One region of the Shewanella sp. 492 genome, then DNA from elsewhere that is predicted to be linked to it. Evidence: predicted binding sites of a transcription regulator. Region 1 holds the regulator's gene; the other holds the start of a gene.

Region 1 (4,432 bases):
TTTCCTTTGCCGAGCAGCAATATGATGGTGTACATAACTCTGCCTTAAACAGTTCACACGTTGCCGTAAGTCATCAACATGGAGATCTCTTCAATCATCCTGTCTTGTCAGTGTTAGATGCGACTAAAGAGGCGCGGGGGATTGCATCGCCGCAAGCAGAGAGAACCTCTGCGACACAAGGTACATCGATTGTCTTGCCGACGGTGCAGATGCCAATGACACTGTTTCATAAGACTTATATCGAGGCGGTAGGTGTTGCAGATGCGATTCAAAGCAATTTAGACCATTTTGATGTTAACAATCCTGCAAATGTTTCAGAGTTAGGCTCTCTCGGGGCGTTGGTGTCGGGGGGAGTGTCTGATGTTGGCGTTGTATTGAGTTTTCCTCTATCAATTGTCAACATGCCAATATCGGTTGGGCTCTCGCCCAAAATACAGCGTATCGACACTTACAATTATGTAGTTAATGCGAATAACGTGACTTTTGATAGTGGTAATGATTCCCCCTATCGTAATGATGATACGGTATTTAATCTTGATGTTGGTGTGGTAATTAAGCCTTTTAATGGGCTAACCGTTGGCTTGTCTGGACGCAATTTAATCGACCCAAAACAACAGAGTGTAGAGTCATTAGGGCGGCAATTTACTTATCGAGTTGAGCCTTTATATACTGCTGGGGTGGCTTATGATTGGGCTGCACTTACCCTAACAAGTGATATCGATTTGAATGCTCATCAAGGTTTCGATGAAGTGGTTAGTACACAATATTGGCGCTTCGCAGGGGAGCTAAAAACCACGGATTGGTTGGCGTTACGTGTGGGTTATCGCCACAATTTAAACAATACCGCAATCGACCTGTATTCGGTTGGTACAGGCTTTAGTATTGGTCGCACCTTTAATCTGGACTTAACCGGGCTGTTTGGCAGTGATGATGCCATTGGGGGCGTGATCCGAACCTCATATCATTTTTAGTGATTATCTTGTTTGCTGATTTTTATTCCCTTTTACGGACACCTATTTGAGGTCGTTACGTTAGTTCTATAATCGATTTTACCGCTAAGATCAGCGCACTTGTACTGCACAATATCAGGGTAAGGCGTTGGGTTTTTTGTTTGTCGATGCCGCCGACAATACGATTAGCAACTACAAAGCCTAGCAGGACCGATGGTAGCAATAGCATTGAAAGATACAGATGACGCAGTGTGAGTAATCCACTGAAAGCCAAAATGATTAAGGCGATCATTGAGCTAAAGATGAAGAAGGCTGACAAGGCTGCGCGAAACTGTTTGGCGTCTTTTCCCGAGAGTAAAATAGCCATTGGCGGTCCACCAATGGCAGCGATATTACCAAAGATCCCCGACAATATGCCCGCCATAAAAAGATTACTGCGATTTATGGGGAGACGTAGCTTGAATAGGCTCAGAACCACGGCTAGAGCCACAATGATTGCAATGGCTAATCCCAATACTGGTTGTGGTGCTAGCAATAATAAGGTTGCGCCTAATATTCCGCCAGGGATACGCCCCAGTAAAGCATATTGTAAGCCGTTAAATTCCAGTGCGCGCCTCTCTCTTAGCAGGGTGAGTAAGGCGATAGAAAAGCCCATCATAATGACAGGTGCGGGCACTAGGCTTGGGTCGACGAGATAGAGTAACGGCGAGGCGACAACGGCTAAGCCAAAACCGATCAGGCTTTGGGTTAGGGCGCCAATAAAGATGATCAGCGACGCTAGGCCAAGGATCATGGGATCAATCATAAGTTCAGGCACTATACCACCAGGGGTTGCAGTGTGTTTAGACGTGATAAAGAGGAGGGATCGCAGTGCGATCCCTCTTTAGCAAAACAGGATAGGTAAAGTCGATTTACTCGACGTCTTCCCATTCGATGCCCATCTCAGTCATCAGCTTTTTCACTTCGGCTGGAATACTGTCGGGTTTGTCTTTTGACAAGTCATCATCATGGGGTAAAGGTTGGCCAGTATAAGCATGCAAAAAAGCTTCACAAAGCAATTCGCTGTTTGTAGCGTGGCGTAAGTTATTCACCTGACGACGAGTGCGTTCGTCGGTTAAAATCTTAAGCACCTTGAGGGGAATAGAGACAGTGATTTTTTTCACTTGCTCATTCTTCTTACCATGTTCAGCATAGGGGCTGATATAATCGCCATTCCACTCAGTCATTGACTCACCTGTTAATTCTCAAATTCGGGGCAGATTTTATACCCTTACCGGGTACAGTCAAATTATTGCCTCTAATTTTTGTTAATTGCAAATAGATTTCTACATGTTTGGACGTCTAAACGTCTAAATATGTTGACGCTACCGCTTGCCTTAGGTACATTTAGACGTCCAGACATCTCTAAAGTATAGATGACTGCCGCCGATTTAACTTTAGGAGTAAAAGATGACTGAGCGTAAATTAGCCACGGCAGCTGTGCGTGGGGGGATAGAATCCGATACCCAATATGGTGCCGTTGTACCGCCCATCTATTTGTCGACCAATTACTCCTTTGATGGCCATCAACAACCGAGAGATTTTGATTATAGCCGCTCGGGTAATCCGACTCGCTGTATTTTGGCTGACGCCATAGCGGAGCTCGAACGTGGCACGGCAGGCATAGTGACCTGCACTGGCATGGCGGCCATCACCTTAGTAACCAATTTACTGGGGCCCGATGATCTACTCGTGGTGCCGCACGATTGCTATGGCGGCAGCTATCGACTATTTACCCACCTCGCCAAGAAAGGGGCATTTAAACTGGCAGTGGTTGACCAAACGAATGCCGCTGCTTTGGCAGACGTTATTGCTCGCCAACCTAAAATGGTCTGGTTAGAAACCCCTTCGAACCCATTACTGCGCGTGGTCGATATCGCAGCGATTGCGAGCCAGAGCCATGAAGTGGGGGCGCTAGTGGTAGTCGATAACACCTTTTTATCGCCTATCTTGCAACAACCTCTGTTGCTCGGCGCTGACATAGTGATCCACTCAACGACTAAATATATCAACGGGCATAGCGATGTGGTCGGCGGCGCGGTTGTCGCTAAAGATGCTGAAGTGGGTGAGCTGTTACATTGGTGGTCTAATACCTTAGGGTTAACCGGCTCAGCCTTCGATAGCTATTTGACCCTACGCGGCTTAAGAACAATTGCGGTGAGAATGCGTCAGCATCAAGCCAACGCACAGCAGGTGTTGGCTTTGCTAACCCGTCATCGCGCCGTTGATAAGGTCTATTATCCTGGTTTGGCGGACCATCCAGGCCATGAGATCGCGTTAAAACAGCAAAAAGGTTTTGGTGCCATGCTCAGTTTTGAGTTAAAAGGTGGCGAAGCAGAGCTTATTGCCTTTTTAAATGCGTTAGAATACTTCTCTTTAGCCGAAAGCTTGGGTGGAGTAGAGAGCTTAGTGGCGGTTCCTGCTACCATGACCCACAGAGCGATGGAGCCAGCGGCTCGTTTAGAGGCAGGGGTGAAAGATACCCTTATTCGTTTATCTGTTGGGATTGAAGATGGTGACGATCTGGTGGCAGATATTCAAGCGGGTTTAGATGCGGCTATCGCGGTAAGTTGTTAAAGGTATTGAGGAGCAAAAAATGACACGATGTCATTTGCATAAATTTGGCGGTTCTAGTTTAGCGGATGCAGATTGTTACCGCCGTGTCGCTCATATATTACTCACCCATGGCCATAGCGATGATCTCATCGTGGTTTCTGCTGCGGGCAAGAGTACTAATTTTTTATATAAATTACTTGAGCTAACCGAGTCCGGTCTGTTGTGGCAAGAAGAGTTGCAAGTGTTGATCAGTTACCAGCAAAATCTGATCGAGCAACTGTTATCTAACGAACAGGCGCGCAGCTTGCGCGAGCGTCTATCGACCGATAAATCCCAACTCAGCACATTACTTTCTCTTGCCGATTTAACGGATTACCAACGCAATCAAGTGGTTAGTTTTGGCGAACGCTGGTCATCGCGTTTACTTGCCGCGCTGCTGCGTGAATCAGGCGTCGGGGCAGTCGATGTGGATGCGCGCACTTTATTAGTGGCCGATGAAGGGGCGGTACCGCAAATTCGCATAGGGCAATCAAAGCAAAAAGTGCAGGCGATGCTGAATGCTCACCCTAATGAACGCCTAGTGATCACCGGTTTTATCTGTGCTAATGATAAGGGCGATACCCTGTTGCTGGGCCGTAATGGTTCAGACTTTAGCGCCACCTTGCTGGCCAGCCTCGCCAATATTGAACGGGTGACCATTTGGACCGATGTGGAAGGGGTGTTTAATGCCGATCCCAATCGCATTAACGATGCACGCCTGCTCAAAAGCATGTCATTAACCGAGGCTAATCGCTTAGCCCATCTTGGTTCGCCGGTACTGCATAACCGTACCTTACAGCCACTGTTTGACACTAACGTGAGCCTAGCGGTGCGCTCGAGTTATGCGC
Region 2 (4,432 bases), 1.2 Mb from region 1:
TAAGGCCAGCGGCAGAGAGCGCTTGGATTTAACCGATACAAAAAAGGCGCTTAATGCGCCTTTTTGATCTTTATACTGAGTGACATTCGCAATTATTCGGCTTCTTCTAGCGAATAAGGAAGTGCTTGCAAGATCAGTTGTGAGGCTTCATCGCCTGCGATACGTAACTTGGCATCGAGCTGGGTATCGTTAGCCAATACCGCCGTCATTAGCACCTCTTGGCCGCGTTGTACCCACTCAATAATGGTGCCGGCGCGGCGATAAAGCGCATCTTCAAGGGCGATTTCAAGCTGGCTATCGGCCGTTAATGGGCTAGATACCGTGCCACTGACAATATACAAGGCACGCTTATTACCGCCACGGTATTTCATGCGGGCGATGGTTTCTTGCCCCATGTAACAGCCTTTATTAAAGCTGATGCCGTCGATGGCCTGCAGATTACACATTTGTGGCACAAATTGCCCTTGATGTGCGGCGCCAAGGTTGGGGTAACCCGCGGCGATTTCGAGCGCTTGCCATGCACTGGCATCATACACGGCTTGCGGCAACTGGCTTAGCAATGTGTCGGCTACGCTCTGCTTTAGCACGACAATATGACGGCCTGCATCATGTAAAATCACGCCATTATCGATTGGGGTCAGTTCGCTATTTAACGCGCCAAATTGCTGGCTTAACCAGTCAGTGGCTTGCTCGCCGCTGACACCAAGCAGTAGCCAGTCTGCACTAGCATCACTCAGCTCCGCCTTACTAAAAACCGCATATTTTTGCAGTTGCGGCAGATCCAATGCCAAGGTATCGCGAGGCATCATCATGATCAAGGTATCACCCATGGTGAAGGTTCTGAAGCTGGCCAGCATCTTACCTTTTGGATCGCAGTGAGCTCCCCAGCGCCATTGTTCAGCGCCCAGCGAGCTAATATCTGTGGTGACTTGGCCGTGGATAAAGCTGCGGCCTTGCTCACCCGTAACGGCAATTAAGCCTAGGTGATTAAGATGCGAAAAAAACAGCTCTGGGGATTGTCCGTTTAAAGGCCAGGTTGGCTGAGAAGTTGACACTGTCATGAGATAGTCCAAGAAATAAACGAATAAGAGCCACGATTGTACCGTTAATCATCGTTGGCGCAAAGGTGGTTAAGCGAAACTTACAGCAAACAATAAAGCCCCATGATGTTGATCATAGGGCTTTATTCATTTAAGTGCGTTACTCAAGGCTATCAGTGCAGTAAGCGTGCTCTGATGGTGCCTTCAATTGCCTTCATCTCTTCGAGGGCTTCGTCGGCTTGATCTGAGTTCACTTCCATTACCACGTAACCAATTTCAGCCGTGGTTTGCAGGTATTGGGCGGCGATGTTGATGCCTTTTTCTGCAAAAGCTTGGTTAATCTTGATTAAGATACCAGGACGGTTATGGTGAATGTGCAGCAGACGTGATGCATCTTTGTGCTGAGCCAGCGATACTTCAGGGAAGTTAACTGCGGTCATGGTTGAACCGTTATCAGAGTACTTGGCCAGTTTGCCAGCCACTTCGATGCCGATATTCTCTTGCGCTTCTTGGGTGCTACCGCCAACGTGTGGGGTTAACAACACATTGTCTAAACCGCGCAGTGGGCTGATAAACTCATCATCATTCGATTTAGGTTCAACCGGGAACACGTCGATAGCCGCTCCCGCAAGGCGCTCGCTACGAATTGCTTGAGCTAGGGCATCAATATCGACAACCGTGCCGCGCGAGGCGTTGATCAATATGCTGCCTTGGCGCATACAAGCAAGCTCTGCTTCGGCGATCATATCTTTGGTCTGTGGGGTTTCTGGCACATGCAGGCTCACTACATCGGCCAGCGCTAATAGCTGCTCAAGTGAGTGGATTTGCTGTGCATTACCCAGTGGCAATTTATCTTCGATATCGAAGAATACCACGCGCATACCTAAGGTCTCGGCCAAAATGCCCAGCTGAGTACCAATGTGGCCGTAGCCGATAACGCCTAAGGTTTTACCACGGGCTTCATAGCTGCCCGCGGCGCTTTTAAGCCAGCCGCCACGGTGGGCAATCGCATTACGCTGTGGAATGCCACGTAATAGCATGATGATCTCACCCAGTACCAACTCCGCGACGCTGCGCGTGTTAGAGAAAGGCGCGTTAAAAACCGGGATCCCCAGTTTTTCGGCCGTGGCGAGATCAACTTGATTGGTTCCGATACAGAAGCAACCAATGCTGACTAATTTATCAGCGTGCTTCAGTACGGTTTCGGTCAGTTGGGTACGGGAGCGAATACCGACGAAATGCGCATCTTTAATCGAGGCCAATAACTCCTCTTCTCCTAATGATGCCTTATGGTATTCAATGTTGCTGTAGCCGGCGCGTTTGAACACATCTACCGCAGATTGATGGACGCCTTCCAACAGTAGGATCTTAATTTTATCCTTGTCTAGCGAGTGTTTCGCCATGATTTGAGTACCCTCTTTATCGGTTGTTGCTATATATTTGGTAATTATTTGATTGTTGACAGCTAAAGCTCTCTCAAAATAGCACTATTTTTAATCAGTGTGGAGGGCTAGATGGCTAAAGTCATTATTTCGATATTAAAACAATATCATCTAAGGAGTTCCAATTTTGCATAAAAGTATTATCTGGCTCACGATTTTTTTCGCCGTCTTCATCTGGTCGGCGATTGAGCCCAAAGATACCTTTACCTGGTTTTTAGAAGTGTTGCCAGCACTGATCGCGCTGCCGGTATTGTATTTTACGCGTAAGCGCTTCCCATTAACATCATTGGCTTACTGTTTGATTCTGATCCATGCGGTGATTTTAATGGTGGGCGGCCATTACACTTATGCCGAAGTTCCGCTGTTCGACTGGGTTGCCGAGTTGATGGGAAGTGAACGCAATAATTATGACAAAGTCGGCCATTTTGCCCAAGGGTTTATTCCTGCCTTGTTGGCCAGAGAAGTGTTGCTGCGTAATCAAGTATTAAAGCCCGGGGCTTGGTGTGGCTTCTTAGTCTGCTGTTTTGCGTTGGCCTTATCGGCATTTTATGAGCTTATCGAATGGTGGGTGGCGGTCTTGTCGGGTGAAAACGCCGAAGCCTTCCTTGGAACTCAGGGTTATGTGTGGGATACCCAGTCAGATATGGCGATGGCGCTATTAGGCGCGATAGTCAGTGTGTTACTGTTGTCATCTTGGCATAATCGCCTGCTGCAACAGCTTAAAACCACAGGTTAAGCCGAAGTGAGCCATTAGGTCGGGGCTGCACTAAGGTAGCGAAAACGGTAGCGAAAACTGTGGTGGTTAACCGCTGTACTTCATCGATGCATGCAATAGATGATTGTTTGCTCGGTATGAATTGGCGCAATTTAAATCAAGGAGGATTTGATGAGCAACATTGACGAGCTAGTCTTTTGGCATCAGTTATCTAGCCCATGCGAGCTGGCCATTTGGGCACAGTCTCTGGGGTTAAGAGTACGTATTGCACGTCAGGTCGATGAGCTTGAACCGGATCCGCAATGCCAGAGTTTCTATTTTATTGCCCAGCAAGGTGCGGCGGTCGATAAGCAGGGCATCCCTCTTATCGTGCCGCGCTTACTGCCTTATGTGCCGCTGGCATTGTATCGGGTAAATCGTAACAGGATAAATACCGAAGCGGCCTTGTTACTAGGCGTACAAGGGCTACTGTTTAGCGACGATAGCCAAGAAGTGCAACTTAGCGGCCTACATGAATTACTGCAACATCAGTTGTGGTATGACAAGGGGCTACTGGCAAAAGTATTGCGGCGTTTTATTCCTCCTCAACATGGCCAACCATCTTTACAGCAAGAGGCGATTAGCGTTTTGCAACAACTCACTGGGCGTGAACGCACCATCATCGAACTGGTCTCCAGCGGAGCCCGCAATAAAGAGATCGCTACCCACCTATTTATCAGCGAACACACAGTGAAAGCCCATATTTCATCGATTTTTCGTAAGACCCAGTCGCGTAATCGGGTCGAATTATTGCGTTGGTTGCAGGTGAACGCCGCCTATTTTGAGTTGTGTTGATCAGTGATAATTGCTGCCTTGCTTATTACTCTGTTAAGCATGTTAGTCGTGTGTGGTCTAAAAAGCAGCTAAGTAACGTAATAAATTTACCAAAATGGAGTTTTTAGATCGTCATTTGACGCTAATTACTGAGGCGTAGAGCCGCGTTAACGTAGCGTAGCTTGCTGCGTAATTGTTTGTTTTTGAGTTTCACCTGATCTTTTTTTGTTTTCTTTGTGTTGGTTTGGTTTTCAGCTTGTTTTAAGTTTGCTGGTGAAAGGTCGCATTTTTCGCGGTCTTTAGTTATCAATGCCGCCTATTTTTGATAATGTTTTTTTCTATGGTGAAGGGTGCTTGTCACACTGAAATAGCTCGATACACTGCTACCACATAATAAAATTATTGGTAAAAAATGTATGGAA

Evidence for each region. Region 1 encodes MetJ, which represses methionine synthesis genes. Its sites were predicted from a motif close to TAGACGTCTAGACGTCTA; they were not measured.
Region 2: a site for MetJ is predicted at 2,544-2,561, ahead of serA (phosphoglycerate dehydrogenase). Genes of this name have one in related genera too.

What each region holds. Positions count from the first base shown of each region.
Region 1 is NZ_CM181702.1:539,277-543,708, forward strand. It holds gene traF (conjugal transfer protein TraF) at 1-971, shown strand, start outside; gene AC5YBX_RS02435 (sulfite exporter TauE/SafE family protein) at 1,027-1,755, opposite strand; gene metJ (met regulon transcriptional regulator MetJ) at 1,862-2,176, opposite strand; gene metB (cystathionine gamma-synthase) at 2,400-3,566, shown strand; gene AC5YBX_RS02450 (bifunctional aspartate kinase/homoserine dehydrogenase II) at 3,586-4,432, shown strand, end outside.
Region 2 is NZ_CM181702.1:3,406,014-3,410,445, reverse strand. It holds gene ygfZ (tRNA-modifying protein YgfZ) at 93-1,061, opposite strand; gene serA (phosphoglycerate dehydrogenase) at 1,214-2,443, opposite strand; gene AC5YBX_RS14995 (DUF2238 domain-containing protein) at 2,610-3,218, shown strand; gene AC5YBX_RS14990 (helix-turn-helix transcriptional regulator) at 3,369-4,031, shown strand; gene AC5YBX_RS14985 (NupC/NupG family nucleoside CNT transporter) at 4,427-4,432, shown strand, end outside.